DNA from 2 places in the Microbacterium sp. CH1 genome. Region 1 is predicted to be linked to the other one. Evidence: predicted binding sites of a transcription regulator. Region 1 holds the regulator's gene; the other holds the start of a gene.

Region 1 (6,104 bases):
GTCGAGGTCGACGAGGTGGATCCAGGACGCCCCCTGCGACACCCACTCCCCTGCCGCGTCGAGCGGGTCGCCGTAGCTCGTCTCGGTCCCGGCCTCCCCCTGCGTGAGACGGACCGCCTTGCCGCCGGCGACATCGACCGCGGGAAGGAGCGTGAGCGAGGGGGACTGCGCGAAGTCGTTCATGGGGTCCTTGGTTCGGGTGGGTCTGCGGCCCGAGCGGGCACGAGAGACGAGGGTAGTCCGCCGCGGGGCGCGGGACAAACCGCGTGACGCCGGGCGCCGACGCAGCGGGGCGTCAGAGGCTCTTTACCCAGTTCCGAAGCAGCTGGATGCCGGCGTCCCCGGACTTCTCCGGGTGGAACTGCGTCGCCGAGAGCGGGCCGTTCTCGACGGCCGCGAGGAAGGGGCCGCCGTAGGTCGCCCACGTGAGCACGGGCTGCGGGAACGGCGGGATCACGTCGAGCTCCCAGGACTGCGCGGCATAGGAGTGCACGAAGTAGAAGCGCTCCTGCTCGATGCCGCGGAACAGGACGGTGTCCTCCCCCGGCTCGACCGTGTTCCAGCCCATGTGCGGCAGGACCGGGGTGTCGAGCTCCGTCACAGCACCCGGCCACTCGCCGAGGCCCGCGGTGTCGTGCCCCCGCTCGACGCCGTGCTCGAACAGCACCTGCATGCCGACGCAGATGCCGAGCACCGGTCGGCCCCCCGCGAGACGACGGCCGATGATCTCGTCGCCGCCGTGGGCGTGCAGCGCATCCCGCACGGCCTGGAAGGCGCCCACACCGGGCACGACGAACCCGTCGGCCTCCAGCGCCTCGGCGCGGTCGCGGGTCAGCACGGCATCGGCTCCCGCGGCGACGAGCGCCTTCACCGCGGAGTGGACGTTGCCGGACTCGTAGTCGAAGACGGCGACCCGCGGCGCGGCGCTCACAGCGCCCCCTTGGTCGACGGGATGCCGTCGACGAGAGGATCCAGGGCCTTCGCCTGCCGGAACGCCCGCGCGAACGCCTTGAACTCGGCCTCGGCGATGTGGTGCGGGTCGCGCCCGCTCAGCACCCGCACGTGCACGGTCAGCGCGGCGTTGAAGGTGATGGCCTCGAAGACGTGCCGCACGAGGGACCCTGTGAAGTGCCCGCCGATCAGGTGGTGCTCGAAGCCCGCGGGCTCCCCCTCGTGCACGAGGTACGGACGGCCGGAGATGTCGACGACCGCCTGCGCGAGCGCCTCGTCCAGGGGGACGAGGGCGTCGCCGTACCGGGAGATGCCAGACTTGTCTCCGAGGGCGGCCAGGATCGCCTGGCCGAGCACGATCGAGACGTCCTCCACGGTGTGGTGCGCGTCGATGTGGGTGTCCCCGGAGGCCCGCACGGTGAGATCCGTCAGCGAGTGCTTCGCGAACGCCGTGAGCATGTGGTCGAAGAACGGCACCGAGGTGTCGATGCGGCTCGCACCGGTGCCGTCGAGGTTCAGCTCGACCTCGACGGTGGACTCCGACGTGCTGCGCACGCGGCTCGCGGTGCGTGCGGTGGGCGCGGGGATGGTCATGATGCCGATCCTATCGAGGCCAGGGCGTCCAGGAACGCCGTCGTCTCCGCCTCCGTGCCGGCGCTGACGCGCAGGTGGCCGGGGATGCCGACGTCGCGCACGAGCACGCCGCGGTCGTACAGCTGCTGCCACGTCGCCTGCGGATCCGCGACGCCGCCGAACAGCACGAAGTTGGACCACGAGAGGTGCGGGGTGTACCCGAGAGCTTCGAGCGTCGCCGTGATGCGGTCCCGCTGCTCCACGATCTCCTGCACCATGCCGAGCATGACGTCGGCGTTGCGGAGGGCGGCGACCGCGGCGGCCTGCGTCAGAGCGCTCAGGTGGTACGGCAGTCGCACGAGCCGGAGCGCGTCGATGAACGCCGGGTCGGCCGCGAGGTAGCCGACGCGGGCGCCGGCGAAGGCGAAGGCCTTGCTCATCGTTCGGGAGACGGCGAGCCGCGGCCGTCCTTCCAGCAGGGTGAGGGCCGACGCCGCATCCCGCGGCGCGAACTCCTGGTAGGCCTCGTCGACGATCACGACGCCGCGGGCCGCCTCGTAGACGGCCTCCACCACGTCGAGCCCCAGCGGGGTGCCGGTCGGGTTGTTCGGCGAGCAGAGGATCACGATGTCGGGGTCGGCCGCGCGCACCTGCTGCGCCGCCTCCTCCGGGGTGACCGTGTAGTCGGGCTGACGGGTGCCCGCGATCCAGGACGCTCCCGTCCCCTTCGCGATGAGCGGGTACATGGAGTACGTGGGAGCGAATCCGAAGGCCGTGCGTCCCGGCCCGCCGAACGCCTGGAAGATGTGCTGCAGCACCTCGTTGGACCCGTTGCCCGCCCAGATCTGCTCCGGCGTGAGGCCGTGACCCAGGTAGTCGGCGAACGCCTCCCGCAGTGTCGTGAACTCGCGGTCCGGGTACCGGTTCACGTCTCGGATCGCCACGGCGATGTCATCGAGGATGTCGCTCGCGACCTCGTCGGGAACCGGATGCGTGTTCTCGTTGACGTTCAGCGCCACCGGCAGCGGGGCCTGCGGCGCTCCGTACGGGGTGAGTCCGCGCAGATCGTCGCGGAGCGGGAGATCGTTGAGGGAGAAGGTCACCCTTCCCATCTTAAGAGGAGCAGGGAGAGCCGAGGCCATCGTGACGATTCGGCCGGGAGGACTCGGCGTCAGTCGGTGTACCGCGCCGGCAGTGCGAGCTCCTGGCCGACCTGGAGCTCCCCGCCGCGCAGCAGATTCATGCGGGTGATCTCACCGATGACATCCCGCGGGTCGGCCTCGGGAGCGATGCTGCTCGCGATCGACCAGAGGGTGTCGCCGGGCATGACCGTGACGGTCTCGACGGAGACGGCCGGCGCATCCGCGCCGGAGGCGGTCGCGCTGCCTCCGCTGAGGGCGGCGAAGGCGATGCCCGCCGCGAGCGGGACGGACGCGAGCGCGAGCAGAGTGCGACGGCCGCGTGCCGTGATCCGCAGCCGGGTGGCCGGACGGGCCGATGCCGGGAGGGCGGTCGCGGTGCTGAGGCTGATGCTGCTCATGTCTGCTCCTTACTGTCCCGGTGCCGGAGCCCGGGGAGGTTGGCGTAGCTTTCGCATCCGCGCCTCGGCCGGGAGCCGTGGATGCGAAGCTACGTTCCGAAGATATCTTCGAGTTCGAACATCTGTCAAGCTGTCTTCGAAACCACGCCCCGCGAATCGGCCGACACGCTCGAACAGATCTTCCAGATCGGCGCTTTTCTCGGATACGGTTTCGATAAGGACACCCCACCACGGGCCACCGACATTCGAAGCGGCACGTCGGATCACGCAGTGAAGGAGCACCATGAGCGACACCTCAGCCCTCGAGTCCGAGGCGCCGCGCACCCGCCGTCGCAAGAGCCTCAGCCCGAAGCAGATGGCAATCCTCGAGGTGATCCAGGCCTCGATCGCGCAGAACGGCTATCCGCCGAGCATGCGCGAGATCGGCGACGCCGTCGGACTCAAGTCGCTGTCCAGCGTCACCCACCAGCTCGGTCAGCTCGAGCTCAGCGGCTACCTGCGTCGCGACCCGGGCAAGACGCGCGCCATGGAGGTCCTCATCGATCTGCCCGGCACCGGCGCGGAGAACCCGGCGGACGTGGCGACCCCCGTGGGCGACGCCGCCCTGGTCCCGCTGGTGGGGCGGATCGCCGCGGGCGTGCCGATCACGGCCGACCAGCAGGTCGAGGAGATCTTCCCGCTCCCCCGGCAGCTCGTCGGCAAGGGCGACCTGTTCATGCTCAAGGTCTCCGGGGAGTCGATGATCGACGCCGCCATCTGCGACGGCGACTGGGTCGTCGTGCGCTCGCAGAACACGGCGGAGAACGGCGAGATCGTGGCTGCCATGCTCGACGGCGAGGCCACCGTCAAGGTGCTCCGTCGTCGCGACGGCCACACGTGGCTGCTTCCCCGCAACTCTGCCTTCGAGCCGATCCTGGGCGACGAGGCGGTCGTGCTCGGCAAGGTCGTCGCGGTCATGCGCGCCGTCTGAGTCACCGCATCGTCGGTGAGACGAGGACGAAGGCCCTCCCGGGCGCACCGGGAGGGCCTTCGTGTGTCCGGGGGCGACCGCGTCAGGCGGTGACCACCACGTCCTCGCGCACGCGCCGCGTGGCCTCGACGATGTTCCGCAGCGACGCCGTGGTCTCGGCGTATGCACGGGTCTTCAGACCGCAGTCCGGGTTTACCCAGAGCTGCCGGAGCGGGATCTCCTCCACCGCGCGCCGCAGCAGGGACTCGACCTCCTCCACGGTGGGCACGCGCGGCGAGTGGATGTCGTACACGCCGGGGCCGATGCCGTGGTCGAAGCCCACCTCGGCGATGTCCGCGACGACCTCCATGCGGCTCCGGGCCGCCTCGATGGACGTGACGTCCGCGTCGAGCGCACGGATCGCGTCGATCACGACGCCGAACTCCGAGTAACAGAGGTGGGTGTGCACCTGGGTCGCCGCCGCAGCGCCGCCCGTGGCCAGACGGAATGAGGCGACGGACCAGTCGAGGTACGCCGGCTGGTCGGCCTGCTTCAGCGGGAGCAGCTCCCGGAGCGCCGGCTCGTCGACCTGGATCACCTGGATGCCCGCGGCCTCCAGGTCGGCGATCTCGTCGCGGAGCGCGAGCGCCACCTGGTTCGCCGTCTCCCCCAGCGGCTGGTCGTCGCGGACGAAGGACCACGCGAGGATCGTGACGGGGCCCGTGAGCATCCCCTTCATGTGCTTCGCCGTGAGCGACTGCGCGTACGCCGACCAGGCGACCGTGATGGGCGCGGGACGCGAGACGTCTCCCCAGAGGATCGACGGGCGCGTGGCTCGCGAGCCGTACGACTGCACCCAGCCGTGCTGCGTGACCGCGAAGCCGTCGAGGTTCTCCGCGAAGTACTGCACCATGTCGTTGCGCTCCGGCTCACCGTGCACGAGGACGTCGAGACCGAGGTCCTCCTGCAGGGAGACGACCGCCGCGACCTCACGGCGCAGGAACTCCTCGTAGTCGTCCTCGGGGATCTCGCCGCGGAGGAACTGGGCGCGGGCGCGGCGGATGTCGCCGGTCTGCGGGAAGGAGCCGATCGTCGTCAGGGGCAGCGCCGGCAGGCCGAGGGCGTTCTGCGCCTCCTCCCGCTCCTGGTACGGGGCACGGGCGAAGTCGGCGTCGCTCAGCGCGCGGGAACGCACCGCACCGTCGCGCACGCCGGGAGCGGTCAGGCGGTCCTGCAGCGCAGCGGTCGCGGCGTCCAGCTCGGCCGCGATCGCCGTGCGCCCTTCGGACAGGCCGCGGGCGAGGGTCACGACCTGCTGCACCTTCTGATCCGCGAAGGCGAGCCAGGAGACGAGCCGCTCGTCGAGCGCGGTCTCGTCCTCCACGTCGTGCGGCACGTGCAGCAGCGAGGTCGAGGTCGATGCCGCCACCGGGGCTCCGAGCGCGCGGAGCGCCTCCAGAGAGTCGAACGCCGCGGAGAGGTCGCCACGCCAGATGTTGTGACCGTCGATCACACCGCCGACGAGGGTCTTGCCCTCGAGGCCCGGCACCGCGTCGGGCACCGTGCCGCGCACGAGATCCACGGCGATGGCCTCGACAGGGGCGGCGGCCACGGTCGCGAAGGTCTCGCCGAGGCTCGCGTACGGGGCCGCGACGAGGATCGAGGGACGCTCTTCGGCGTTCCCGAGCACCCCGAGCGCGCGCTCCGCGGCGGAGGCGAGCTGTGCGGTGGTCGCCGGCAGGGACTCGCTCACGAGGGCGGGCTCGTCGAGCTGCACCCATTCGGCGCCCGCGGCGCGCAGACGGGCGAGCAGATCGACGTAGACCGGCAGGACGTCCTCCAGCCGCGAGAGCGGCTCGAAGCCCTCCGGCGCGTCGTCCGACGCCTTCGCGAGCGCCAGCAGCGTGACCGGTCCGACGACCACGGGACGCGTGACGAAGCCGGCGGCGACGGCCTCGGCGACCTCGCGCACCAGGCGGTCGCTGGCGAGGGAGAACACCGTCTCCGGACCGATCTCCGGCACGAGGTAGTGGTAGTTCGAGTCGAACCACTTCGTCATCTCCAGCGGCGCCCGCTCGCCCTCACCGCGGG
Region 2 (6,104 bases), on a different contig from region 1:
AGAGCACGCACCCGCTCACGATCGGTGTCGGCAAGGACGTGGGTGGCAACTTCGTCGTCGCCAACCTCGCGAAGATGCCGCACCTCCTGGTCGCCGGTTCCACTGGCTCCGGTAAGTCCAGCTTCGTGAACTCGATGATCACGAGCCTGCTCATGCGGGCGCGCCCGTCCGACGTGCGCATGGTCCTCATCGACCCGAAGCGTGTGGAGCTGACGAGCTACGCCGGTGTCCCGCACCTGATCACCCCCATCATCACGAACCCGAAGAAGGCCGCCGAGGCGCTGCAGTGGGTCGTGAAGGAGATGGACATGCGGTACGACGACCTCGCGTCGTTCGGCTTCCGCCACATCGACGACTTCAACCGCGCCGTGCGCGCGGGCGAGGTGGAGGTGCCCCCGGGCAGCGAACGGGTGCTCAAGCCGTACCCGTACCTCCTCGTCGTGGTCGACGAGCTCGCGGACCTCATGATGGTCGCCCCGCGCGACGTCGAGGACTCGATCGTCCGCATCACGCAGCTCGCCCGCGCCTCCGGCATCCACCTGGTGCTCGCCACGCAGCGCCCGAGCGTCGACGTCGTCACCGGCCTCATCAAGGCGAACGTGCCGTCCCGTCTCGCGTTCGCGGTCACGAGCGTCACCGACAGCCGCGTGATCCTCGACAGCCCCGGCGCCGACAAGCTCATCGGCCAGGGTGATGCGCTCTTCTCGCCCATGGGCTCGTCGAAGCCGTTCCGGCTGCAGGGTGCGTGGGTCGACGAGAAGGAGATCGACGCGGTCGTCAAGCACGTCACGCGTCAGGCGCGTCCCGAGTACCGTGCCGACGTCCAGGAGGCGATGGAGCCGGCGAAGAAGAAGGAGGTTGACGAGGACATCGGCGACGACCTCGAGCTCCTGCTCGCGGCGGCCGAGCTCATCGTCTCCTCGCAGTTCGGATCGACGTCGATGCTGCAGCGCAAGCTGCGGGTCGGCTTCGCCAAGGCCGGACGCCTCATGGATCTCCTCGAGTCGCGCGAGGTCGTCGGCCCCTCGGAGGGCTCGAAGGCGCGCGATGTGCTCGCGACCCCCGAGCAGTTGCCGCAGGTCATGGCGAAGCTCCGCGGCGAAGACGTTCCGTCGGCTCCGGCGGCTCCGGCTGCGCCCGCCGCCGCAGCGGTGCCGCCGGCCGAGCGGGACCCGTTGGAGGCGCAGTACGACGGCCTGCCGGTCGTCGAAGCGGAGGGCGACGAAGACGCCTGGGGCCTGACGGGACGCGACTGATGGCGATCCCTCGGCAGCTCCCCAACGCCATCACGGTGGCGCGCATCCCGCTCGCCGTGGTGTTCTTCGTCCTCCTGCTCGTCGGCGGGACGTACGGCCTCGCCGATCTCACCGTGCGCTGGATCGCCGCCGTCCTCTTCATCGTCGCCATCTCGACCGACTGGGTCGACGGCTACCTCGCACGTCGCTACGACATCGTCAGCGACTTCGGCAAGCTGTGGGATCCGATCGCGGACAAGCTCCTCACCGGCGCCGGATTCGTCGGGTTGGCGATCCTGGGCGAGGTCTCCTGGTGGATCGTCGTGATCATCCTCGTCCGCGAGTGGGGGATCACCATCCATCGGCTGGTCGTCGCGAGCGAGCACGTTGTCGCGGCCGCCTGGATGGGCAAGATCAAGACGGCGTTCCAGGGCGTCGCCCTCGGCTGGGCTCTCCTGCCGCTGCACGTGTTCATCGGGCTCAGCCCGTGGACCGTCGTGACGACCGTCCTCATGGTCATCGTGCTCGTGCTCACCGTCGTCAGCGGGATCGACTACATCGTCGCGCAGGTGCGCGGCGCGCGTCAGAGCCGATGAGCGGCACGACGCCGGCCGAGGCTCTGGACGCTCTGCATGAGCGCGGCTGGACCCTCGGTGTCGCGGAGTCGCTCACCGGCGGTGCGGTGTGCGCGGCGCTTGTCGCGATTCCCGGCGCCTCCGCCGTGCTCCTCGGCGGCGTCGTCGCCTACGCCACCCCCGTCAAGCACACGCTGCTCGACGTCGACACCGACCTGCTGGAGCGATACGGGCCGGTGCATCCGGAGGTCGCGCGGCAGATGGCCGCCGGAGTGCGCGAGGCCGTCGCGGTGGATGGTCTCCCCGCCGATGTCGGGCTGTCCACCACGGGGATCGCGGGCCCGGAGTCCCCGGATGGGCAGCCCGTGGGCACCGTCCACATCGGCGTGGTCACCCCAACAGTGAGCCGGACCCGACCGTTCCACTTCGAGGGGGACCGCGACGCGGTGCGAGCGCAGACGGTCGCGGCGGTCCTCGATGTGCTGGCAGCTACGCTGCGGGAATAGCGACTCCCCGCGTCATGTTGATACGGATGTGCTCACATTTAAACCACAGAGTGCAAGGGTAGATTCTGTGCAAGCCAGGAGGACTAGACTGGCCGTCTCTTCGAGGGAGACCTCGATTCACGAACTGCGGAGGAGGTTCCGATGATTCTTGTACGACAGGAGATCGGCGACGTGCTGAGGGACTTCCGTCTGCAGAAGGGGCGGACGCTCCGGCAGGTCGCGAGCAAAGCATCCGTCGCTCTCGGTTATCTCAGTGAGGTCGAGCGCGGACAGAAGGAGGCCTCGAGCGAGATCCTCGCCTCGGTGGCAGAGGCGCTCGACGTCCCCATCTCCACGATCATGCGCGAGGTCGGGGACCGCATCTCGGTGCTCGAAGGCATCCAGGTCTTCCCGGACGTCGTTCCGGACGACCTGGTCGCGTCCGTGGAGCCCGAGCTCTCGCTCCGCTGACACTCGGAGATCCCCCTGATGCGACGCAGTGAGTTCCTGCGCGCCGTCGACGCCGAGTTCCATGCCCGAGCCTCTTCTCTGGTGAATGACCTCGTGCTCTCCGGCATGGGGGGACGAACGGCGCTCGAGGCTCTCGAAGCCGGGGTACCTCCGCGCGACATCTGGCTCGCGCTCTGCGCCGACATGGATGTCCCCGAATCCCGTCGCCACGGCGTGGGGCGTCTGGAGCCGCGCGGCCGGTGACGGCGGCTTCCCGGGTGTGCGGAAGTCCGACACGCCGAACCGGCGTGTTGTCGAAAATCTGTTCGAACCAGGCGTAGTCTTCTGCACAAGTGGTCAGACGGTTCTGGTCCCCACGATCCCCGGCTCCTCGACGCAATGTCGGAGGCCCGCCGTACCGTGAGGTCCAGGCTGAAAAGCCATACGCCTTGTCGGAGAGTTCCTTCCGCCGGAAGAGCCGCGACAGCCTACAGGCGGCAGCACACGCGCAGAAGGAGCACACCATGCCATCACCCGCCGACCGCGAGAAGTCCCTCGAGACCGCCCTCGCCCAGATCGACCGCCAGTTCGGAAAGGGCTCGGTCATGCGGCTGGGCAGCGATGAGCGTGCCCCTGTGGCCGTCATCCCCACCGGCTCCATCGCCCTCGACGTCGCCCTCGGCGTGGGAGGTCTGCCGCGTGGACGCATCGTCGAGATCTACGGCCCGGAGTCCTCGGGTAAGACGACGCTGACGCTGCACGCCATCGCCAACGCCCAGCGGGCCGGCGGTATCGCGGCATTCATCGACGCGGAGCATGCGCTCGACCCCGACTACGCCGCGAAGCTCGGCGTCGACATCGACGCCCTTCTCGTCTCGCAGCCCGACACGGGTGAGCAGGCTCTCGAGATCGCCGACATGCTCGTGCGCTCCGGTGCCATCGACCTCATCGTCGTCGACTCGGTGGCGGCCCTGGTGCCGCGTGCGGAGATCGAGGGCGAGATGGGAGACTCCCACGTGGGTCTCCAGGCCCGCCTCATGTCGCAGGCGCTGCGGAAGCTCACCGGTGGTCTGAACCAGACGAACACGACGATGATCTTCATCAACCAGCTGCGCGAGAAGATCGGCGTGTTCTTCGGCTCCCCGGAGACCACTGCCGGTGGTAAGGCGCTGAAGTTCTACGCCTCCGTGCGTATGGACATCCGCCGCATCGAGACGCTCAAGGACGGCACGGACGCCGTGGGTAACCGCACCCGCGTCAAGATCGTCAAGAACAAGATGGCCCCGCCCTTCAAGCAGGCGGAGTTCGACATCCTCTACGGCGTCGGCATCTCCCGCGAGGGCAGCCTGATCGACTTCGGCGTCGAGCACGGCATCGTCAAGAAGTCGGGATCGTGGTATACCTACGACGGCGATCAGCTGGGCCAGGGCAAGGAGAACGCGCGCACGTTCCTGCTCAACAACGCCGACATCGCCCTGGCGATCGAGAGTCAGATCAAGCAGAAGCTCGGTATCGGCGGCCCGGCCGCGGCTCCGGGTGCTGATGAGCTGGCCGAGCGTCGCCCGGCCTGATGAGTGACCAGCGTGGGGGCGATTCCGAGCGGATCGCCCCCATCATCCCTCTCTTCGGCGGACCCACGCGGGCGGAGCATCCGGCCGGTGGCGGTGCAGACGAGTCGTCGTCCGCACCGCCTGCGCGGTCGGGGCCGCCCGCGGACGCGGCGGGACTCTGGCGGTCGACGTGGCACGAGCCCGCGTCGGCAGGGGCCCCGTCGGTCGACGACGGTTCTCCCAGCGCGCGGCACCCGGCCCGGGGTGCCTCGGCGCGAGCCGCTTCCCGGGGCGGGAAGACCACCACGTTGCGCGCCGTCGGCGGCGTGTCCCGCTCGACGGAAGAGGGGGCGGACGCAGAGAGCGGCCCCTCGGCGGCGGAGATTCGAACGACGGCGGAGGAGTCGTTGGTGCGGAAGCTCCGCACGCGGTCGCTGTCCGTCTCCGAGGCCCGGCTGGTGTTGAAAGGGCACGGGCTTGCGACGGACGCCGTCGAAGACGTGATCGACGACTTCGTACGGCGCGGATACCTCGACGACGCCGTGCTCGCCGAGCTCCTCGTCACGTCCGGCGTCGAACGCAAGGGCCAGGGGCGGGTCGCGCTGTCTCGAGCGCTCGCGCAGCGGGGCATTCCTCGTGACGTCATCGACGCCGCGCTCGATGAGCTGCCCGACGACGACGCGGAGCGGGCACTGGAGTTCGCCCGGACCAAAGCGCGGTCGATGGGACGCCTCGACCCCGACGCGGCGCTCCGCCGGTTGGTCGGGCAGCTGTCGCGCCGCGGGTACGGGGGATCGGTCGCCATGAACGCGGCGAAGACCGCGCTGCGGGAAGCCTCGTTCGGCGGGGGCGTCTCCGGCGTCCGGTTCGTGGACTCCGACTGACGGTTCGCACGCGATCGGCTCTCGGCGACGCTCGTACAATGGGAGCATCATGACTATCCCCCGCAGTGAACCGACGATCATCAGCGCGTCGTCGGCGGCCGTCGACGACGACGGGCGCCAGCGATCCTACGAAGTGCGCACCTTCGGCTGCCAGATGAACGTCCACGACTCCGAGCGTCTGTCCGGGTCCCTGGAGAGCGCCGGCTACATCCGCGCCGAGGCCGGAGCCGAGGCCGACGTGGTGATCATCAACACCTGCGCCGTCCGGGACAACGCCGCCGGGAAGCTCTACGGGACGCTCGGGCACCTGGCCGCCGTCAAGCGCCGCAAGGCCGGTATGCAGATCGCCGTCGGTGGCTGCCTCGCGCAGATGGACAAGCAGGCCGTGCTCGACAAGGCCCCCTGGGTCGACGTGGTCTTCGGCACGCACAACATGGGGTCCTTGCCCGGTCTCCTGGAGCGCGCGCGCCACAACGGTGACGCCGAACTCGAGATCCTCGAGTCCCTCGAGGTCTTCCCGTCGACGCTTCCCACCAAGCGTGACTCCGCGCACAGCGGCTGGGTGTCGATCTCCGTCGGCTGCAACAACACCTGCACCTTCTGCATCGTCCCGAGCCTCCGGGGCAAGGAGAAGGACCGTCGCCCGGGCGACATCCTCAACGAGATCCGCCTGCTGGTGGAGGACGGCGCCATCGAGGTGACGCTCCTCGGGCAGAACGTGAACTCGTACGGGGTGGAGTTCGGGGATCGTCAGGCGTTCGGAAAGCTCCTCCGCGCCGCGGGCGAGATCGAGGGGCTCGAGCGCATCCGCTTCACGAGCCCGCATCCCGCCGCCTTCACGGACGACGTGATCGACGCGATGGCGGAGACGCCCGCCGTCATGCCGCAGCTCCACATGCCGCTGCAGTCGGGGAGCGACCGGATC

Evidence for each region. The regulator LexA, encoded in region 1, represses DNA repair genes until DNA is damaged. The targets are predictions, from matches to a motif close to TCGAACANNTGTTCGA.
Region 2: the regulator LexA is predicted to act here: its motif matches at 3,060-3,075, upstream of recA (recombinase RecA).

Annotation. Positions count from the first base shown of each region.
Region 1 is NZ_LOSO01000018.1:345,692-351,795, reverse strand. It holds gene priA (bifunctional 1-(5-phosphoribosyl)-5-((5-phosphoribosylamino)methylideneamino)imidazole-4-carboxamide isomerase/phosphoribosylanthranilate isomerase PriA) at 1-183, opposite strand, end outside; gene hisH (imidazole glycerol phosphate synthase subunit HisH) at 296-931, opposite strand; gene hisB (imidazoleglycerol-phosphate dehydratase HisB) at 928-1,545, opposite strand; gene AUV07_RS12820 (histidinol-phosphate transaminase) at 1,542-2,636, opposite strand; gene AUV07_RS12815 (LysM peptidoglycan-binding domain-containing protein) at 2,696-3,064, opposite strand; gene lexA (transcriptional repressor LexA) at 3,348-4,034, shown strand; gene metE (5-methyltetrahydropteroyltriglutamate--homocysteine S-methyltransferase) at 4,117-6,104, opposite strand, start outside.
Region 2 is NZ_LOSO01000011.1:747,031-753,134, reverse strand. It holds gene AUV07_RS07070 (FtsK/SpoIIIE family DNA translocase) at 1-1,256, shown strand, start outside; gene pgsA (CDP-diacylglycerol--glycerol-3-phosphate 3-phosphatidyltransferase) at 1,256-1,831, shown strand; gene AUV07_RS07060 (CinA family protein) at 1,828-2,316, shown strand; gene AUV07_RS07055 (helix-turn-helix domain-containing protein) at 2,458-2,766, shown strand; gene AUV07_RS07050 (DUF3046 domain-containing protein) at 2,785-3,009, shown strand; gene recA (recombinase RecA) at 3,270-4,316, shown strand; gene AUV07_RS17950 (regulatory protein RecX) at 4,706-5,179, shown strand; gene miaB (tRNA (N6-isopentenyl adenosine(37)-C2)-methylthiotransferase MiaB) at 5,229-6,104, shown strand, end outside.